Regions from separate parts of the Bradyrhizobium sp. TM239 genome, predicted to be linked through region 1. Evidence: predicted binding sites of a transcription regulator. Region 1 holds the regulator's gene; each other region holds the start of a gene.

Region 1 (6,985 bases):
GCGCAAGTGCGCCTTTACCCACCCTACGAGAGCTCGCTCACGCGTCCTCCACGCCCGCCTCGTCCGGCGTGAAATCGTACACCGAGGAGCAGAACTCGCAGGTGACGACGACCTTGTCGTCCTTAACCATGGCGGCGCGGTCGTCGGGCGAGAAGCTCTTGAGCATGGAGGCGACCGCGTCGCGCGAGCAGGAGCACTGCGCCTTGAGCACCATCGGATTGAACACGCGCACGCCGCGCTCGTGGAACAGGCGGAACAACAGCCGCTCGCCGGAGAGCTCGGGATCGATCAGCTCGACGTCCTCGACGGTCTCGATCAGCGAACGCGCCTCGACCCACGCATCATCTTCGGCAACGCTGTGCACTTCGACGCCATCGGGGGCATCGCCGGGATGCAGATCAGCCTGCCGCGCACGCTCCGGCGCCTTCGGCAGAAATTGCATCAGCATGCCGCCGGCGCGCCAGCGATGCTTGCCGCCGTCGTTCGAACGCCACTCCTCGCCGACCGCGAGGCGCACGCGCGTCGGGATCTGCTCGGAGCGCAGGAAATATTCGTGAGCGGCGTCTTCCAGACTGCCGCCATCGAGCGCGACCAGGCCCTGGTAGCGGCTCATGTCGGGTCCCTGGTCGATGGTCATGGCAAGATGACCGCGGCCGAGCAGCGTGCCGGAATCCTTGGTATCGCCGAGACGCGCGGCATCAAAACGCGCATAGGCGCGCAGGCGATCCGGCGCCATGTAGTCGACGACCAGGAACGACACCGGGCCGTCGGTCTGGGCCTGCAGGATGAAGCGACCCTCGAATTTCAGCGCGGTGCCGAGCAGCGTCGTCAGCACGATGGCCTCGCCGAGCAGCTTGCCGACCGGCGCCGGATAATCGTGCTTGGTCAGGATCTCGTCGAGCGCCGGGCCAAGCCGCACCAGGCGCCCGCGCACGTCGAGCGCGTCGACCTCGTAGGGCAACACGGCGTCATCGATCGGAACCGCTGATGGCGCGCGAACCGGGCCTTCGGGGCCGGCTTTCATCTCAGGGGATTGGGAAACCATGGGGCGTTATCTGGGGTCGGAGGGCGGAAATGGAAGGGGGTGCGGGCGGTGTGTTCCGGATACAAGTCGAACTGAACGAAGCAACCTCAAACTCGGTGTCGTCCCGGGGCGCGCGAAGCGCGAGCCCGGGATCCATAACCACAGGATGACGTGATGGCGCGAGCTGACAACTCCGAGTCCTCGCCAAACTCAGTCCTGTGGCTATGGGTCCCGGATCGGCGCTCCGTTCTGGACAACGCTACGCGTTGCCAGAAGCTGCGCTTGTCCGGGACGACACCGTATGTGAGGTGATCGCCGAGCCTCCAGCGCAGCTACTTCACCGCGTCAAAACACCAGGCCAGAATGCCCTTCTGCGCATGCAGGCGGTTTTCGGCCTCGTCGAACACGACCGATTGCGGACCGTCGATCACTTCATCGGTGACCTCCTCGCCGCGATGGGCGGGCAGGCAGTGCATGAACAGCGCGTCGGGCTTGGCCAGCGACATCAGCTTGCCGTTGACCTGATAGGGCTTGAGCACGTTGTGGCGGTGCTCGCCTTCCTTGTCGCCCATCGACACCCAGGTGTCGGTGACGACGCAGTCGGCGCCGCGCACGGCGGCCTCCGGATCGGTGCCGAGCATGATCGGCGCGCCGGTCGCCTTGATGAAGTCGCGCATCGCTTTTTTCGGCGCGAGCTCCGGCGGGGTTGCGACATTGAGCTGGAACTTGAAGCGCTCGGCGGCGTGAGCCCAGGACGCCAGCACGTTGTTGTCGTCGCCGGTCCAGGCCACCGTCTTGCCCTCGATCGGGCCGCGATGCTCCTCATAGGTCATGAGGTCGGCCATCACCTGGCAGGGATGCGAGCGCCGCGTCAGGCCGTTGATGACCGGCACGGTGGCGTTGGCCGCGAGCTCCAGCAACGCGTCGTGGTTGAGGATGCGGATCATGATGGCGTCGACATAGCGCGACAGCACGCGCGCGGTGTCGGCGATGGTTTCGCCGCGGCCGAGCTGCATCTCGGCACCGGTGAGCATGATGGGCTCGCCGCCGAGCTGACGCATCGCGACGTCGAACGACACGCGTGTCCGGGTCGACGGGCGCTCGAAGATCATCGCCAGCGTCTTGCCTTCGAGCGGCCTGACCGGCTGCTGCGCCTTCTGCTTCGCCTTCATGGCGGAGGACGCCGCGAGCATGTTCTTGAGCTCGGACAGCGGCAGCTCGTTGATATCGAGGAAGTGCTTTGGAGTTTTATTGGGGGACTTGCTCATCAGCTTGCCGCCCGCTTGGTCTGGCTGGACGAGATCGCGGCGCAGGCGCGCTCGAGCCGCCCGACGCTGTCCTCGATCTCGGCTTCGGTCACGATCAGCGGCGGCAGGAAACGCACGACATTGTCGCCGGCCCCGACGGTGAGCAGCTTTTCGTGACGCAGTGCCGCGACGAGATCGCCGGAGGGCACCACGGCCTTGATGCCGATCAGAAGTCCTTCGCCGCGCACTTCGCTGACGACATCGGGATGACGGTCGATCACGGAGGCAAGCTTCTGCTTCAGCAGCAGCGACATTCTCTGCACGTGGTCGAAGAAGCCGGGCTTGAGCATGACGTCGAGCACGGCATTGGCCGCGGCGACCGCCAGCGGATTGCCGCCGAAGGTCGAGCCGTGCGAGCCGGGCCCCATGCCGGCCGCCGCATCCGCGGTTGCCAGCACCGCGCCGATCGGGAAGCCGCCCCCGAGCGCCTTCGCCAGCGACATCACGTCCGGCGTGACGCCGGTGCGCCGATAGGCGAACAGATCACCACTGCGGCCCATGCCGGTCTGCACCTCGTCGAAGGCGAGCAGCAGGCCCTTCTCCTCGCAGAGCTGGCGCAACGCCTTGAGGAAGGTCGGCGTTGCCGAGCGCACGCCGCCCTCGCCCTGGATCGGCTCGATCAGGATGCCGGCGGTGTGCGGACCGATCGCCTTCTTGACGGCCTCGATGTCGCCGTGCGGCAGCTGGTCGAAGCCATCCATGGGCGGGCCAAAGCCTTCGAGATATTTTGCAGATCCGGTCGCGGCGAGCGTTGCCAGCGTACGGCCGTGAAAGGCGCCTTCGAAGGTGATGATGCGATAACGTTCCGGATGACCCTTGGAGAAGTGATGATGGCGGACCAGCTTGATCACACCCTCCAGCGCTTCGGCGCCCGAATTGCAGAAGAACACGAAGTCGGCAAAGCTCTCGTTGCAAAGCCGGTTGGCGAGCTTCTCGCCATCCGGGCTCTGGAACAGGTTCGACATGTGCCAGAGCTTCGTCGCCTGCTCCTGCAACGCCTTGATCAGATGCGGGTGGCAATGGCCGAGCGCATTCACAGCCACGCCCGAGGTGAAATCGAGATAGCGATCGCCATTGGTCGCGATCAGCCAGCAGCCTTCGCCGCGCTCGAAGCCGAGGTCGGCTCTGGCGAAAACGGGGAGCAAATGCGGCGCTGCGCTGTTAGTCATGATGTCACTTGAATGTTGCGGACGGTGTGACGCGTGCATTGCGCAACGCACCATCGACCGGCCCGGAAAACGAAACGTGCCGCCTTTTAAGGGCGGCACGCGCGACTATCTTATGCCTGGCAAGACGGGTGTCAATGCCGCCCGGAAAGCCTCGCGAAACGCTGAATCCGTAGTCTTGCGGTGCCGATTTTGCGGGTTTTCACCACGGAACATGTGGAAGCGAGTCGGCGGACTCTTGCGCGGGAGTCACGCCATATTGTAGCGTTTGGATTGTCAGATACGACATCTCGTGCAGCGGTTCTGATCCCAAGAGTCCTCATGTACCGGCGTAAACGTTCGGGCGTCAGTCACGCGCCCGGCGAGCCTTAAGGGATTCTGACGGCACGGGTTTTTGAAGGCTTAGGCAATCGCTGCGAGGCCCCAGCATGGCTGGCGCGTAGCGAGGGAAAGGGTGCAATGACGGTTTTGACCTGGTCCGACGATCGCGTCGAGCAGCTGAAAAAGCTCTGGGAGGCCGGACTTTCGGCCAGCCAGATCGCAGCTGAGCTCGGCAATGTGACCCGCAATGCCGTGATCGGCAAAGTGCACAGGCTCGGTCTGTCCGGCCGTGCCAAGAGCCCTTCATCGGCAGCGCCCCGGCCGCGCAAGGCGCGTCCCGCGCAGCACATGATGCGGGTGACCCGCCCCATTGCGCGCGGCAACACCGCGCTGGCGCAGGCCTTCGAGGTCGAGGTGGAGGCTGAACCCGTCACCTACGACAACGTGGTGCCGATGAGCCAGCGGCTGTCGCTGCTCGAGCTGAACGAGGCGACCTGCCATTGGCCGGTCGGCGATCCCTCCAGCCCGGATTTCTTCTTCTGCGGCGGCAGGGCGCTGTCCGGCCTGCCCTACTGCGCCCAGCACTCGCGCGTGGCCTATCAGCCGGCGGCGGATCGCCGGCGCGCACCGGCGAAGCCGGGCCCGCGGTGAGCGGATTTAGCTGATCGCAAAGACGGCAGCCGTCACACGACGGCGCCTCAACCAACTCGGTGTCATCCCCGCGAACGCGGGGATCCATAACCACAGGGCGCAGTTGTCGCGCGAGATGGTCACTCCGAGTCTTCGCCAAATCACTGCCTGTGGTTATGGGTCCCGGATCTGCGCTGGCGCTTGTCCGGGACGACGCTGTGTGTGAGGCGACAGCCCACCAAATCCAGCGCTTGCAAACCCTACGCCTGCTCCGCCTTCGCGAAGCGGTCGTCCAGCGCGTAGCCGGCACCGCGGACGGTGCGGATCGGGTCCTGCTCGCGGCCGAGATTGAGCAGCTTGCGCAGGCGGCCGATATGGACGTCGACGGTGCGCTCGTCGATGTAGATGTCGCGGCCCCAGACGCTGTCGAGCAGCTGCTCGCGCGAGAACACGCGGCCGGGATGCTCCAGGAAGAACTCCAGCAGGCGATATTCGGTCGGACCGAGATCGATCGGCCGGCCCGAGCGCGCCACGCGGCGCTTGTCGCGATCGAGCTCGATGTCGCCATAGGCCAGCACTGTCGCGAGCCGCTCAGGACTGGCGCGGCGCAGCAGGCCCTTCACGCGGGCGAGCAGCTCCGGCACCGAGAACGGCTTGACGATGTAGTCGTCGGCGCCGGTCGCAAGTCCCCGCACCCGCTCGCTCTCCTCGCCGCGCGCGGTGAGCATGATGATCGGGAGCTGCTTGGTGTCGGGCCGGGTCCGCAGCCGGCGGCACAGCTCGATGCCCGACAGGCCCGGCAGCATCCAGTCGAGCACGATCAGGTCCGGGATGTGTTCCTTGAGGCGGGTGTCGGCGTCGTCGCCGCGCATCACCGTCTCGACGTCATAGCCGTCGCCTTCGAGGTTGTAGCGGAGAAGCTCGGTGAGAGCTTCCTCGTCCTCAACCACCATAATGCGTGCGCCCATGGTGTCGTCGCTCCTTAAGACTTCAGGTATTCGGGATCGTGGTGGCGAAGGTGGTCATGTCGCCCTTCGGCCGCTTGTCGGTCATCGCCTGGCCCTCGATCATGTAGAACACGGTCTCGGCGATGTTGGTGGCGTGGTCGCCGATCCGCTCGATGTTCTTGGCGCAGAACATCAGATGGATGCAGAACGAGATGTTGCGCGGATCCTCCATCATGTAGGTGAGGAGCTCGCGGAACAGCGAGGTGCAGATCGCGTCGACTTCCTCGTCGCCCTTCCACACCGCCATCGCCGCCGGCAGATCGTGTGCGGCATACGCGTCCAGCACCGACTTGACCTGCTGCTGCACGAGGTCGGTCATGTGTTCCAGGCCGCGGAACAGCTTCAGCGGATGGAAGTCGGTCTCCAGCGCGGCGACGCGCTTGCCCATGTTCTTGGCGAGGTCGCCGATGCGCTCGAGGTCGGTCGCGACACGCATCGCGCCGACGATCTCGCGCAGGTCCACCGCCATCGGCTGGCGGCGAGCGATGGTGAGCACGGCGCGTTCCTCGATGCGCTTCTGCAACGCGTCGAGCTCGGCGTCGATGGTGACGACGCGCTGGCCGAGCGCGACGTCGCGGCGGATCAGCGCGTCGACGGAATCGACGATCATGCGCTCGGCGATGCCGCCCATCTCGGCGACCAGGCGGGTGAGCTCCTGGAGGTCGGTGTCGAAAGCCTTTGCGGTATGTTCGGTACCCATATTGCGTCTCCTCAGCCGAACCGGCCGGTGATGTAATCCTGCGTGCGCCGGTCGGTCGGCGACGTGAAGATCTTGCTGGTGTCGTCGAACTCGATCAGTTCGCCGAGATACATGAAGGCGGTCTTGTCGGACACGCGCGCCGCCTGCTGCATGTTGTGCGTGACGATCGCGATCGTGTAGTTCTCGGACAGTTCCTGGATCAGCTCCTCGACCTTGGCGGTCGAGATCGGATCGAGCGCCGAGCAGGGCTCGTCGAACAGGATCACTTCAGGGCGCACCGCGACGGTGCGGGCGATGCACAGGCGCTGCTGCTGGCCGCCGGAGAGCGACAGGCCGGAGGCGTTGAGCTTGTCCTTGACCTCGTTCCACAGCGCACCGCCGCGCAGCGCCTTCTCGACCCGGTCATCCATCTCGGACTTCGAGATCTTCTCGTAGAGGCGGATGCCGAAAGCGATGTTCTCGTAGATCGTCATCGGGAACGGCGTCGGCTTCTGGAACACCATGCCGACCCGGGCGCGCAGCAGGTTGAGGTCGAGCCTGGGGTCGAGGATGTTGGTCTGGTCCAGCATGAGCTGGCCGGTGGCGCGCTGGCCCGGATAGAGGTCATACATCCGGTTGAAGATGCGCAGCAGGGTCGACTTGCCGCAGCCCGACGGGCCGATGAACGCCGTGACGCGGTTGGCGCCGAGCGTCAGGTTGATGTTCTTCAGCGCGTGGTGCTCGCCGTAATAGAAATTGAGATTGCGCACCGTCACCTTGGCCGGGGCTTCCGGCAGCGGCTGCGAGGCCAGATGGGCGCTGGAACTCATGGATACGGACAGGTCGGTCAT
Region 2 (6,985 bases), on a different contig from region 1:
CCGGAATCTTTGAAAGCAGGGGACGACATATGGATATCAAGAAATACGCCGCTGAAGCCATCGGCACCTTCTGGCTCACATTCGCAGGCTGCGGAAGCGCGGTGATCGCTGCCGGCTTCCCACAGGTCGGAATCGGTCTGGTCGGTGTCTCCCTCGCATTCGGACTGAGCGTGGTCACCATGGCCTATGCGATCGGTCATATCTCCGGCTGCCATCTCAACCCGGCCGTCACGGTCGGTCTTGCCGCCGGCGGGCGTTTTCCGACCGGGCAGATCCTGCCCTATGTGATCGCGCAGGTGGCCGGCGCGATCGTGGCCGCCTGGCTCCTCTACGTCATCGCGAGCGGAGCTCCCGGATTCGATGTCAGCAAGGGCTTCGCATCCAACGGCTATGATGCGCATTCACCCGGCCAGTACAGCATGATCGTATGCTTCCTCACCGAGGTGGTGATGACCATGATGTTCCTGTTCATCATCATGGGCGCGACCCATGGCCGCGCGCCCGTGGGCTTCGCGCCGCTCGCAATCGGGCTCGCGCTGGTGATGATTCATCTCGTCAGCATCCCCGTCACCAATACCTCGGTGAACCCGGCGCGCAGCACGGGCCCTGCGCTGTTCGTCGGCGGCTGGGCGACGGCGCAGCTCTGGCTGTTCTGGGTCGCACCGCTGATCGGTGGCGCGTTGGGCGGGGTGATCTATCGCTGGCTCAGCGCGGAGCCCACGGGCGTCGTCGCGGGCGCGAAGACGGCCTAAAGCGTTTTCGAGCGAAGCGGGATCGCAGCGATTGCTGCGGTCCCCTCACTTGCCTTTCGTCGGCCTGACTTCGGTGACGTGGCCCATCTTCCGGCCGGGGCGCGGCGCACCCTTGCCGTAGATGTGCACGGTCGCGCCGGGCACGCTCAGCCACTTTTCGTAATCGTTGATCTCGTCGCCGATCAGATTGGTCATGGTGACGACCTCGCCGTGGCGCACGGGCTTGCCGAGCGGCCAGCCGGCGATGGCGCGGATGTGCTGCTCGAACTGCGAGACCGACGCGCCGTCGAGCGTCCAATGCCCGGAATTGTGCACGCGCGGGGCGATCTCATTGACCAGCACCTTCGGGCCTGTGCCATTGGCGAGCACGAACATCTCGACAGCGAGCACGCCGACATAGTCGAGCGCGCTTGCGATCTTTCCGGCGATGCTGCGTGCTTCCTCGGCGAGCGCAGCCGGGATCGGCGCGGGCGCGCGCGATATCTTCAGGATATGGTCGCGGTGCTCGTTCTCGGTGACGTCGAAACACTCCACCTGGCCTGTGACCGAGCGTGCGGCGATCACGGAGATCTCGCGCTCGAACGGCACGAAGGCTTCCAGGATCGCCGATTTGGTGGCGAGGCTGGTCCACACCTTGGCGATGTCGTCGCCCTCGCGGATGATGGCCTGGCCCTTGCCGTCATAACCGAAGCGGCGGGTCTTGAGCACGGCCGGAAGGCCGATCCGGGCGATCGCCTCGCGCAGCGAGGACACGGAGGTGACGTCGGCATAGGCTGCGGTGCCGATGCCGAGCCGCGTCACGAAATCCTTCTCGGCGAGCCGGTCCTGCGTGGTCTCGAGGATCTTGCGGTTGGGCAGCACGGGTCGGCGCGCGTCCAGCACCATCGCGGCGGCCGATGGCACGTTCTCGAATTCGTAGGTGATGACGTCGACGTCGTTGGCGAACAGTTCGAGCGCTTCGACGTCGGCATATTCGGCGCAGGTCGCATTCAATACGACGTCGAAGGCCGGCGAGTCCGGATCGGGCGAGAACACCTGGCAGCGCAGGCCGAGCCGCGCCGCAGCCATGGCCAGCATCCGGCCCAATTGTCCGCCGCCGAGGATTCCGATGGTGTCACCGGGCTTCAGCTTCACCTGCCTGGTGTCGGTCACGCCTTGTCCTCCGGGCGCTCGGCGACCGCCTCGGTCTGTGCCTTGCGCCAGGCGGCGAGGCGATCGGCCAAGGCCGGGTCGGACAACGCCAGGACGGCCGCTGCCAGCAGTGCGGCGTTGGTTGCCCCGGCCTTGCCGATGGCGAGGGTGCCGACCGGGATGCCGGCGGGCATCTGGACGATCGAATAGAGCGAATCGAGGCCCTTGAGCGTCTTGGATTCGACGGGAACGCCGAACACCGGGAGTTCGGTCAGCGCCGCCGCCATGCCGGGCAGGTGTGCAGCGCCACCGGCGCCGGCGATGATGACCTTGTAACCCGCGGCCTTGGCGCCCTTGGCGAAAGCAAACAGACGGTCGGGGGTGCGGTGGGCCGAGACGATGCGGGTATCGGCGGCGACGCCGAGCGCGGCAAGCGTGTCGGCGGCATGCCGCATCGTGTCCCAGTCCGACTGGCTTCCCATGATGATGGCGATCGGCGCGGTCATGACGTTAATTGTGCCCGAAAAACAGAAAGATAGGCCAGATTAACGGTTCCGGCCGGCGGCTCGCAAGGCGGTGGCAAGGAGAAGGGAATCCACTATCCTGTCTTGGTGAATCCCCGCAAGCCTTCATTGAGCAGGATGCCCATGAAGAAACCAAAAAGGGCGGGCGCTGCGAAGGCCAAAAAGGGCCGGAAAACCAGTGCCGGCCGACCCAAAGCCGCCCCAAAACGGCTGACCAGGCGTTCGGCGAGGCCGCCGACGCGCGGCGCGTCGGGCGATGATGGAGCCAAGGATGCCGTCAGGACGACGATCCGGGGCTTGCGGACCAAGCTCAAGGAGGCGCAGCGCCGGGTCGCGGAACTGGAAGCTGCGGCCGACACCGATTTCCTGCTGGATATTCCGAACCGGCGCGGCTTCGAGCGCGAGCTCGCGCGCGCCATCGCCTACATGAAGCGCTACCGCGCCAGTGGGGCGCTGATCGTGCTCGACGTCGATCGGTTGAAGCCGATCAACGATTCGTTCGGTCATGGCGCCGGCGACGAGGTGCTCAAGGCGATTGCCGCCACGCTGACGCGGCAGGTCCGTGCCTCCGACGTGGTCGGCCGGCTCGGGGGCGACGAGTTCGCGCTACTGCTCTGGAATCTCAGCGAGACCGACGCCAAGGCGAAGGCGGTCGCCTTCGAGCAGGCGGTCGACGAATTGTCCTTTGTCTTTCGCGGCCAGCACGTGAACGCGGGCGCCTCCGCCGGTGTCGCGCTGCTGGGGGCGCAGTCCGACGCGGGCCGCGCCCTGGAGGAGGCGGATGCCGCCATGTATGTGCGCAAGGCACAGCGGCGGCACGAGCCGCGGATCAGGCTGTTCGGCAGCTAAAGCGCGCTGAGATCTGGCGGTACGCTGCCGAATTTCCGCAGCAATTTGGCGTCGCCAAACTCGCCGGTCAGGGGATCGCCGCTGCGGCTGAACGCGACGGCGCCGATATGGCCGGCGCCGTGCGCCAGCATTTCCGCACGACGCAGGGCGGCAGCCGATGTCTGACATTCCTCGGCCGCACCCGCCACCGGCGATCCATCCTCGTCGGTCAGGAAGGGCAATGCAACGTAGTAGGTGACGTCGGGCATGGGTCGGCTCCGATAGCTGACGGTTCAGGCGGCGCTGCTCTTGCTCCGCATCTTGCTGCGCGAGGTGTCCGGAATGCAGCCGGCGGAAATCGCCGCCTGCAATTCCTCCAGCTCGGCCTCCAGATATTCGTTGGCCATGATCAGCGCCTTGATGGTGCTGCGCAGATTACCGTCGCACATCGCGATCGCCTGATCGCAGGCCTGTTCATAATGGCTGTTGTCGAGAAGGGCGGCTGTCGACATCTGCATTGTCCTTGTCAGTTGTCCTGGGCGTTTCCTGGGGGCGCGGGGGTGCTCAAATGTTCCTATTTTGTTCTTTTCGAGTCAAGCGGATTCATGCGCGCGAGGAAAAGCCGGCTCGCAGGTCAGGCGATGATGTCGGGGGTGATCTGGTCTTCGATGAACGCGATACGGTCTCGTAACAACAGCTTGCGCTTCTTCAACCGCTGTAACCGCAATAGGTCGGGGGCGGGCGATTGATGCAGTGCATCGATCGCCGCATCAAGATCTCGGTGTTCCTGCTGCAACCGGGTGAGCTCGGCTTCGAGCTCACGCTCGTCTTCATTGGTCATGTCTGCGGTGGCCGAAAACCGATAGGCGTGGAATTAAGGCTGTGGATGCCCTGTGGAAATTATCGTCCTTGCGCGGCGTGATCGCAAGCGATCTGCGACCACCGTTTGCCGATCTCCAGCGACATATTTCCGCTGATCGCCGCGACGCTGCGCAAGCGCATTGATATCATGGATTTTTCCCGCGCGGTTCCTTTACTCACGCTTCGTTACATATGAATTTTCAAAAATGAAGATGCGATGACGGATACCCATCGACAGAACGAATCGGTGATGTAGACTTGCTTGTCCGGATCGAATCCTGAGGTTCAACCCTACCGAGGAGGTTTCGAATGACAATTCAGGCACATCTCGTTGAATTGGAGCGGAAGCACAAACTTCTCGAAAACGAATTGCACGAAGCCCTCGTGCACCTTTCAACAGACGACCTGCAAATTGTTGAGTTGAAGCGCCGGAAGTTGATGGTCAAGGACCAGATCGAGCGTCTGAGGCACGGCGACACGCTCCACTAGTAACCCCCGTAAACAGCGTAGAGTTGATCGTACCCTTATCTGCAGGGGTGAGAGTTCTTGCGCTCATCCCTGCCGCAAGGTCCGCACCGTGCAAAGAAGTTTGCGCGGTGTTTAGTTTTTGTCTGAGCGCGTTGTCTCGACGCGAACCGGTATCCGCTTCGCTCGACAACGCTTCAGACGTCTGCGAGCTCGGCGACGTGATCTGCGATCGCGAGCGACGATGTCAGTCCCGGCGATTCGATGCCGAACAGGTTGATCAGGCCAGCGACGCCGTGATCGCGCGGGCCCTGCATCAGGAAGTCCTGCGTGGCCACAGCGGGCGGTACGATTTTCGGCCGGATGCCCGAATAGCTCGGCATCAACGCGCCGTCAGGCAGCGTCGGCCAGTATTTGCGGATCGCCGGGTAGAACCGCTCGGCGCGTGACGGGTCGACCTCGTAGTCGATCGTCTCGATCCACTCGACGTCAGGGCCGAAGCGCGCTTGGCCTGCCATGTCCAGCGTCAGATGCACCCCTAGCCCGCCGGGTTCGGGCACCGGGTAGATCAGGCGCGAGAACGGCGCCTTGGCATTGCAGCTGAAGTAATTTCCCTTGGCGAGATAGGCGCGCGGAATTCGGTCCAGCGGCATGCCGTCGATGTTGCGCGCCACATTCGTCGCCGAGAGCCCCGCGGCGTTGACGAGGAGGCTGCATTGCAGCGTCATTGGCGCCTCGCCGCCGGCGTCGATCTCGACCAGGCCGTTCGCCGCCTTGGCGCGGATCAGCGGAGTGCGAAACGCGAACGCCGTGCCGGCTTCCTCGGCTTCGCCGCGCAGCGAGAGCATGTAGGCGTGGCTGTCGATGATGCCCGTCGATGGCGACAGCAGCGCGGCGTCGCAGGCCAGCGCGGGCTCCAGCGCGCGTGCCGCCTCGCCCGTGAGCTGCTGCATGTCGAGCACGCCATTGGCCTCGGCATGCGCCTTGATCGATTGCAGCTTCTCGGTCTCTTTTGGATTGGTCGCGACGATCAGCTTGCCGCAATTCTTGTGCGGGATGCCGCGCTCAGCGCAGTAGCGGTAAAGCGCGTGCTTGCCGTCGACGCACATGCGCGCCATCCAGGTCCCGGCGCGGTAGTAGATGCCGGCATGGATCACCTCGCTGTTGCGCGAGGAGGTGACGGTGCCGATCGCCTCGGCCTCCTCGAGCACGATGACTTCGCGTCCGGCCTGCGCAAGCTTTCGAGCCACCGCGAGCCCGACCACGCCGGCTCCGATGACGACGCAATCGACCCTATCCATGGTTGGGCAGGATGTCCGCTGGAAGCGCCGGTGGCATCAGGCCTGGAAAGAATGGCGCGGGGCCGTTTTCCGTTAAGGAAGAATTTATCATGTCAGGGCAATTGCCGTATTTCACGTCACATTTTTCTGTTGCGCGTACAGGCGTTTACCCGATCCAAACGCGTGAAGCCAGACAATCCGACGTTGAAATCGCGGGTGGCTGATGGCTGAGAAGAACTGGCACGAGGGCAGCACGCTTCCGATTGCTGTGCAGGCCGTTGTGTGCCTGGCCGGCACGGTTGCGCCCGCGCGCGCCTTTGCGCTGTCGGACAGCTTTGCCGCGCCGAGCTATCTCGGCCAGCTCGATCCCAACGTGGTCTGGGAGGTCCTGATCGCGGGCATCGTCGTCTGCGCGTTCCTCGCCGCGATCGTGCTGTGGATCCATTCCTCGCTGCGCCGGACCAGGCGTTTGCAGTTGCGGCGCAACGCCTTCGTCTCCTCCGCCATGAACAATCTCAATCAGGGCGTGGTGATGACGGATGCGCAGCGCCGCATCATCTTCTGCAACGACCGATATCTCGAGATCTACGGCCTGATGCGGTCGGAACTCTGGGCCAATATGGACGGCTATGAGCTTCTTAAGCTCCGGCGCAAGCGCGGGGTGCTCGGCGGCATCTCCGACGACGAATTCTACGAGAAGGCGGCAAGCCACAACGGCCTGATCACCGAGCTGCCCGACGGCCGAGCCATCCTGGTGAAGTTTTTCGTGCTGCCGAACGGCGGCTCGGTGGCGACGCATCTGGACGTCAGCGAGCAGCGCAAGCTGTCGCGACAGCTCGCTTCCACCAAGCAATTCCTGGAATCGGTGCTGGACCATGTGCCGGCCTGCGTGGCCGCGAAGAACATCGAGGACGGCTGCTACATCTTCGCCAACAGCGCCTATGAGCGGTTCTGGGGGTTCTCGCGGGATCACGCCGTCGGCAAGAACGCACGCGAGCTGTTTGCGCCGGTCTCGGCAGCCAGTATCGAGGCGACCGACCGGGCGGCGCTCAACTCCCCGGACGGCCAGTTCCGTAACGAGTTCGAGGTCGACCGCGGCGGCGAGCGGCGCATGGTCGCCTCGATTCGGATCGTGGTTCGCAAC
Region 3 (6,985 bases), on a different contig from region 1:
TCGCACGGGAAAGCGCAGGAGCTTCGACGGCACCACGTTGCGCGCGGCCAGCAGGCTGACGGGGAGTGCGAAGACGGCGGCGAGCGTGGTGCCAAGCAGTGCAATCGACAGCGTCTCGCCGAGTGCCTTCAGGTAGACTGGCAGCGACGAGCCGGGATCGGGCGGGATCATCATCAGGCTGATCCAGCCGAGCTGGCTGAGACCTGCGAAGAACCGCGACGGCGAGAAATCGAGATCGACCAGGCCGTAGACCAGGATCGCGAACGCCGCGACGATCATCGCCGGTGTGGCAAGCCGCGCCGAGGCCGGCCGGTCGAACACATCGGGGTAGCGCGCGCGAAGCGCTCGCGTGTCGACCGCTGGCTGCCTCGTCACGTCCGCGCCTCCTTGCCGAACAGGCGGCCGCGCAGCCAACCGGTGCCGATGTCGATGATGAAGACGGTGACGATGATCGTGAGCAGGATCGCGCTGACGTCGGAGTAGTAGAATTTTCGGATCGCGACGACGAGCTCCTGGCCGATGCCGCCGGCCCCGACGAAGCCCATCACCGAGGCCTCGCGGACGTTGATCTCGAAGCGCAGCAGGGCATAGCTGGCATAGCCCGCGGTCACCTGCGGCACGACGGCAAAACGCATGCAGGCCAGCCAGCTCGCGCCGGTCGAGCGAATGCCCTCGACCGGCTTCATGTCGGCGTTCTCGACGATCTCCGAGAACAGCTTTCCGAGCGCGCCGGTGGAATGGATCGCGATCGCCAGCACACCCGCCATCGGTCCGAGCCCGAAGGCGATCACGAAGATCAGCGCGAACACGATGCCGGGAACGGTGCGGGCAAATTCGAGCAGGCGCCGTACCGTGAAGCGCAGCCAGGGTGCGGGCGAGGTGTTCTCAGCCGCGAAGAAGTTCAGGCAAAATGCGAAGGTCGCGCCGATCAACGTGCCGACATAGGAGATCAGCAGCGTCTCGCCCAGCATCCTCAGCCATTTGCGCCAGCCCCAGAGCCACTCGCCGACATCGGTCCAGACGCGCTGGCCGTTGTCGAGCGTGAGGATGCGGTCGAAATAGCTGATGAAATTGCCGAAATAGGTGAAGAGCGTGCGCAGATTCACTTCCGCGCCGACCGCGGCGAGAAGCAGCGCGGCGGCGAACACCACAACTCCAAGCAGGAGACGGAGCCGCCTGCGCGCGACCGCCTGGCCATAGGCGGCGTTCAGCGCAGCCAATTGCTGCTCGGGGAGGATCGAAACCGCGATGGTCATTGGTCAAAGAGGACCCGTCAAAAGAGAAAGAGCCGGGTCCATCGACCCGGCTCCAGTGCGTCGTCCCAGAGAATCAGGACGCCTTCTTCTTGCGCAGCGCATCGACGAACTTGATCAGCTCGATCGTGCCATCCCAGTCCTTGGTGGTGGCGGGATGAAAACCCTTCTTCTGGCCGTCCTGGAGGCGATCGAAGGCCGCCTTGTCCTTGGCCGGCGCGTCGAAGAACGCCTTCGCGATCGCCGCCTTCGCCTCTTCGGGCAGGTCGGAATTGTAGGCGTAGGGGCCGTTGATGATCGGCGCCGACTTGTGGATGATGCGGAAGTCGTCCTTCTTCATCGCCGAGCCGTCGGCATTCTTCAGCATGCCCTTGGTCAGCATCTGCGCCAGCGTCGAATCGTCGTCGCTGGTCCACTGGTTGGCGGCGACGTCGACCGTGCCCTGCGCCAGCGCCAGCATCGCGTTCTCATGGCTGCCGGTGAACACGACCTTGCTGAAATAGGTGTCGGCATCCGCGATGCCCATCTTGTCCAGCTCGAAGCGCGGCACGTTGTTGCCGGAGGTCGAATTCGGGTCGACGAGGCCGAGGTTTTTGCCCTTGAGCTGATCGACGCTCTTGTAGGGGCTGCTCGCCTTGACGAAGAACACCGAGTAATAGCCGGTCGAGCCGTCGGCGTTGATGTCGTTGGCAAAGGCATCGGTCTTGACGCCGGTCAGGCGGGCGCGGGCGAACGAGGCCGAGCCGTAGCTCGCGATGTGGATGTTGCCCGCGCGCTGGCCCTCGATGACGGCGGCGTAGTCGTTGGCGATGCGCAGCGTGACCTTCACGCCCAATTCCTTGGACAGATAGTTCATGAACGGCGCCCAGCGCTCGGTGACGCCCGAGGCGTTTTCGGCCGGAATGACCGCGAAGGTCAGCTCGGGATATTTGGCTTTCCAGTCTTCGGCGAAAGCCGACGAGGCGAAGGCGAGCGCCGCGGCGCCGGCAAGAACGAGTCTACGAGTGATCATGATACCCTCTTCATCGGTTGGGGTCGGTTGACGCAAAAACTTGCAACTCAAACAGGCGCGGCTCAGGCGGCGGCCGCCGTTCCAAGTGCCGGGACGCCCGCGGGCGCCGGGACAGGCTTGGTGCCCATGACGTCTGCGGCTTCGAGATCGTAAAGCTCGCGCGCGACGTGGTCGGTCAGTGCGGCCGGCACGCCGTCGAACACCACCCGGCCCTGCGCCATGCCGATCAGGCGGTCGCAATAGCTGCGCGCCAGATCGAGCGAATGCAGATTGCAGATCACGGTGATGCCGAAGTGCTTGTTGATGCGCAGCAGCGCATCCATCACGATCTTGGTGTTGCGCGGATCGAGCGAGGCGATCGGCTCGTCGGCGAGGATGATGTCGGGCTGCTGCACCAGCGCACGCGCGATCGCGACGCGCTGCTGCTGGCCGCCGGAAAGCTGGTCGGCGCGCTGGGCGGCGAGCGATGCAATGTCGAACTGTTCGAGCGCCGACATCGCCAGCGCCTTGTCCTGCTCGGGCCACACTTGCGACAGCGAGCGCCAGGCCGGCATCGTCGCAAGCCGTCCCATCAGGACGTTGGTGAGGACATCGAGCCGGCCGACCAGGTTGAACTGCTGGAAGATCATGGCTGAGCGCGCCCGCCACTGCCGCAGCTCCTTGCCGCGCAGCGCGGTGACGTCGATGCCATCGAACAGGATGCGGCCCTGCGTCGGCGTCACGAGACGATTGATGGTTCGCAGCAGCGTCGACTTGCCGGCGCCGGACCGTCCGATCACACCGACGAAGCCGCCGGGGGAGACTTGAAACGAAGCGTCGTCCACCGCGGCTTTCGCGCCGAAGCGACACGTCAGACCTTCCACCACCAGCATGCAGGACTCCAGATTAGCTGGAGCCAACCGCTAACGCCCGTGCTTGACACTTGTGTGACACGGGCGTTGCAGTGCGGCGATGCTACACACCTCATCCCCTGTCATCACTGCGTCACGACGTTGTCATCAAGCCGCTCGAAGAGGAACGCCCGCCCTCGCACTTCCGGACGCAACATGGCCGCCAAAACTCTTTCGGTCCAGCCGACCATCGATCCCTCGGCCAAGCTGCATGAGACCAGGCTCGGCGCCTATACCGAGGTCGGCGCGCGCACCATCCTGCATGAAGTGGCGATGGGCGATTACTCCTATGTCGTGAACGATGCCCAGATCACCTACACCACCATCGGAAAGTTCTGCTCGATCGCGGCCATGACGCGCATCAATCCCGGCAATCATCCGATGCACCGCGCGACCCAGGCGCATTTCACCTATCGCTCGAGCGCCTACTTCGAAGGCGAGAATGACGACGCCGAGTTCTTCGAGTGGCGGCGCCAGCATCACGTCCATATCGGCCACGACGTCTGGATCGGCCACGGCGCGATCGTGCTGCCGGGCTGCAACATCGGCACCGGCGCGGTGATCGCGGCCGGCGCCATCGTCACCAAGGACGTGCCCGCCTACACCATCGTCGCCGGCAATCCGGCCCGCATCGTGCGGCGGCGTTTCTCCGAGGAGATCGCCGGACGGCTTGCGCGGCTCGCCTGGTGGGACTGGGATCACGACAAGTTGCGTGAAGCCCTGCCCGATTTCCGCAAGCTCGGGATTGAAGATTTTCTTGCGGCATACGAAGCACGGGCAAGCTCCTCAACCAGCAAACGAAGCGCGGTCGCGTGACAGACATTTTCCTTGAAGGCGGCCGGGCCCTGATCGGCACCGAGCTCGTCGAGACCTCACTCAGCGTCTCCGGAACGGACATTGCAGAGGTCGATGCTTCTCGCGGCCGGGCGCGGCTGACAATCGATTCGCGCAACCTGCTGGTGCTGCCCGGCATCGTCGACCTGCACGGCGATGCCTTCGAGCGGCAGATGATGCCGCGCGCCGGTGTCGACTTCCCGATCGACGTCGCGCTCGCCGACAGCGATCGCCAGGCGATCAGCAACGGCATCACCACCGTGTTTCACGCCACCACCTGCTCGTGGGAGCCGGGCCTGCGCAGCGCCGACAATGCGCGCGGCCTGATGGAGGCCATCGAGCGGCAGCGTCCGCAATTCGCCGCCGACACCCGCTTCCACCTGCGGCACGAGACCTACAATCTCGACGCCGAGGCCGAGATCAGCCTGTGGCTCGACGAAGGCCGCGTCGATCTGTTCGCCTTCAACGACCACATGGACGGCACCGTCGCCGACATGGCCAAGCCGCGCAAGCGCAACCGCATGGTGGAGCGCACCGGGCTGTCAGCGGAGGAATTCGACCGGCTGGTCGAACGCGTGGTCTCGCGCGCCGACGAGGTGCCGGCTTCGGTTGCGCGGCTGGCCGCCGTAGCACGCTCGGCCGAGGTGCGGATGCTCTCGCACGATGACGCAACGCCGGCGATGCGCCGGGAGTTTCGAGAGCTCGGCGCTGATATCGCGGAGTTTCCGGTCAACGAGGAGACGGCGCAGGCGGCGGCAAGCCATGGCGATGCCATCGTCTACGGCGCGCCGAACGTCGTGCGCGGCGGCAGCCACACCGGCTGGACCAAGGCCGCCGACATGATCGCCAAGGGGCTCTGCTCAGTGCTGGCGTCGGACTATTATTATCCCGCGCAGCTGCTCGCCGCGTTCCGCCTCGCCGCCGACGGCGTGCTGCCGCTGACGGAAGCCTGGAATCTGGTCTCCGCCGGCCCGGCGCGTGCCACCGGCCTTGCCGATCGCGGCGTGCTCGCGGAAGGTTGCCGCGCCGACATTCTGCTGGTCGACGACAGCGTGAAGCTGCGGCCACGGCTGATCGCGGTGATCGCAGGCGGAAAGCTGGTCCATCTCACCGATGCGGCGCGGCTGCTCACTGCTGTGGCGACGCCGCGCGAGGCTGTCGTCGCGGCCTAAATTGGTTATGCTGAGGCGATGACAGGTTTTCCCCGCTACGCGATCTATTTTGCCTCCGGCAGTGACAGCGCGCTGTCCCGCTTCGGCGCCGAGTTGCTCGGCTACGATGCCTACACCGGCAACGAATTGCCGTTCCCGCATGATGCGCTGCATGTCGCGCCGGACTGGCGCGACGTCAGCGCCGATCCACGCAAATACGGCTTTCACGCCACGCTGAAGGCGCCGATGGCGCTCGCATCAGACAGGACCGAAGCGGAACTGATGGCCGCCTGCGCCGCATTCGCCGGCAAGGCACGGCCGCGTCCCGTGATCCGGCCGATCGTGGATTCCATCAGCGGCTTCATCGCCGTCATTCCAGCCGAGCCGGTCGATGCGCTCCAGCGGCTCGCCGCCGATTGCGTCCGCGACTTCGATTCCTTCCGCGCCGCGCTGTCGGCGGACGATCGCGCGCGACGCAGACCCGAGAAACTCAGCGAGCGGCAGCGCGACTATCTCGACCGCTGGGGCTACCCTTACGTGATGGAAGAATTCCGCTTCCACATGACGCTGACGGGGCGGCTGGATGCCGAGCGCCGCGGACCGATCCTGGAGATGCTGAGGCCGCGGTTTGCGACGCTCGGTCTCGAGACGCTGACGATCGACCGCATCGCGCTGTTTCGGCAGGACGACGCGTCGGCAAGATTCCACATCGTCGACGAGTGGCCTCTGGCACAGTAGACCTCAGCGCCAGCTCGCGAGATTCAAGGCGAGCGCCACCGCGCCAACCAGAACGAGGCTGGCCGCCCAGACTGCATCCAGATTGAACCAGCTTCGCGAGACGAACCTCAATCCAAGATGGCGGTAGACCAGCCACGCCAAGCATCCGCCGGCGCCGACCATGGCGGCAACGTGCACCAGGGACACCAGCACCGCCATCCCCAGACTTGTCTTCATCAGCGCGCCCGCCGCCTCATGACCGGCATCGAATTCGAAGGCCTGGCAGAGCCCGAGATAGATCGGCACGAGCATCAAGGCGGCGCCGTGAGCAATGGCGACGGCAAATGACCAGAGCGCCAATTGCGTCGGCGGAATTCGTGCCAGCGTGCGCGGATGACGCCGCGCGATCAGCCGATAAACGCCGAAGCCGATGACGAGAAGGCTCGCGCCTGTCTGGATCGAACGCTGCCACTCGGCCAGCACGAGCAGGAACGCGAATGGCAGCAGCACGAGAAATGTTGCCAGGAGATGCCCGGCCGACAGGGCCCACAACGCACGAAAGAGCGCGCGCGGGCTCTTGTCCATGAGTCCGGCCGAAACGGCGAGCGGCCATCCCATCCCCGGATTGACTCCGTGATAGAGGCCGCTCGCAACAAGAGCGAGCCACAGCCAGCCAAGCGCCGGGCTCGCGTGCCCACCATCTAGACCGACGGGTAGCAAAAGGAGTCCGTCGAACAATCGCCGCCCTCCAGCCTGATCTGGTGCGCACGATAGCCGTCCGGGAAGCTCACGAAATAGTCCTTGTCGAGCTCGAGGCCGCCGTTGCGACCGACATTGGCCATGACCTCCACGCCCGGAACGCCATCGGGATAGAACTGGTCGTCCCAGGTGGAATAGAGCGAATTGGTCCAGTACACGCGCCGGCCGTCGCGGCTGATCTCAACCATTTGCGGGCCGGCCGCAAAGGACTTGCCATTCGGATGCGCTGTACGGCGTGCGATGCCGCCGATGTGGACGGAGCCCGCAAGCTTCGGCTTTCTGGGATCGGTGACGTCGTACTGGCGCATTTCACCGGTGCCCCAGCACGACACATAGAGAAACCGGTCATCCATCGACAGGTCGATGTCG

What was found. The regulator PhoB, encoded in region 1, activates phosphate uptake and scavenging genes when phosphate is short. The targets are predictions, from matches to a motif close to TGTCATNNANCTGTCAT.
Region 2: a site for PhoB is predicted at 4,303-4,319, ahead of AABA84_RS18170 (YdcH family protein). Genes of this name have one in related genera too.
Region 3: a site for PhoB is predicted at 3,237-3,253, ahead of phnC (phosphonate ABC transporter ATP-binding protein). Genes of this name have one in related genera too.

Annotation. Positions count from the first base shown of each region.
Region 1 is NZ_BTIR01000011.1:180-7,164, forward strand. It holds gene AABA84_RS18515 (Hsp33 family molecular chaperone) at 38-1,045, opposite strand; gene argF (ornithine carbamoyltransferase) at 1,357-2,292, opposite strand; gene AABA84_RS18525 (aspartate aminotransferase family protein) at 2,292-3,500, opposite strand; gene AABA84_RS18530 (GcrA family cell cycle regulator) at 3,957-4,469, shown strand; gene phoB (phosphate regulon transcriptional regulator PhoB) at 4,709-5,416, opposite strand; gene phoU (phosphate signaling complex protein PhoU) at 5,439-6,155, opposite strand; gene pstB (phosphate ABC transporter ATP-binding protein PstB) at 6,167-6,985, opposite strand; gene pstA (phosphate ABC transporter permease PstA) at 6,982-6,985, opposite strand, start outside.
Region 2 is NZ_BTIR01000010.1:138,582-145,566, reverse strand. It holds gene aqpZ (aquaporin Z) at 30-752, shown strand; gene AABA84_RS18200 (5-(carboxyamino)imidazole ribonucleotide synthase) at 798-1,904, opposite strand; gene purE (5-(carboxyamino)imidazole ribonucleotide mutase) at 1,901-2,389, opposite strand; gene AABA84_RS18190 (GGDEF domain-containing protein) at 2,531-3,256, shown strand; gene AABA84_RS18185 (hypothetical protein) at 3,253-3,504, opposite strand; gene AABA84_RS18180 (hypothetical protein) at 3,529-3,747, opposite strand; gene AABA84_RS18175 (YdcH family protein) at 3,870-4,076, opposite strand; gene AABA84_RS18170 (YdcH family protein) at 4,406-4,585, shown strand; gene AABA84_RS18165 (NAD(P)/FAD-dependent oxidoreductase) at 4,759-5,862, opposite strand; gene AABA84_RS18160 (sensor domain-containing protein) at 6,065-6,985, shown strand, end outside.
Region 3 is NZ_BTIR01000020.1:77,654-84,638, forward strand. It holds gene phnE (phosphonate ABC transporter, permease protein PhnE) at 1-375, opposite strand, end outside; gene phnE (phosphonate ABC transporter, permease protein PhnE) at 372-1,256, opposite strand; gene phnD (phosphonate ABC transporter substrate-binding protein) at 1,330-2,265, opposite strand; gene phnC (phosphonate ABC transporter ATP-binding protein) at 2,328-3,137, opposite strand; gene AABA84_RS28595 (transferase hexapeptide repeat family protein) at 3,312-3,971, shown strand; gene AABA84_RS28600 (alpha-D-ribose 1-methylphosphonate 5-triphosphate diphosphatase) at 3,968-5,161, shown strand; gene AABA84_RS28605 (DUF1045 domain-containing protein) at 5,180-5,878, shown strand; gene AABA84_RS28610 (hypothetical protein) at 5,882-6,475, opposite strand; gene AABA84_RS28615 (selenium-binding protein SBP56-related protein) at 6,559-6,985, opposite strand, start outside.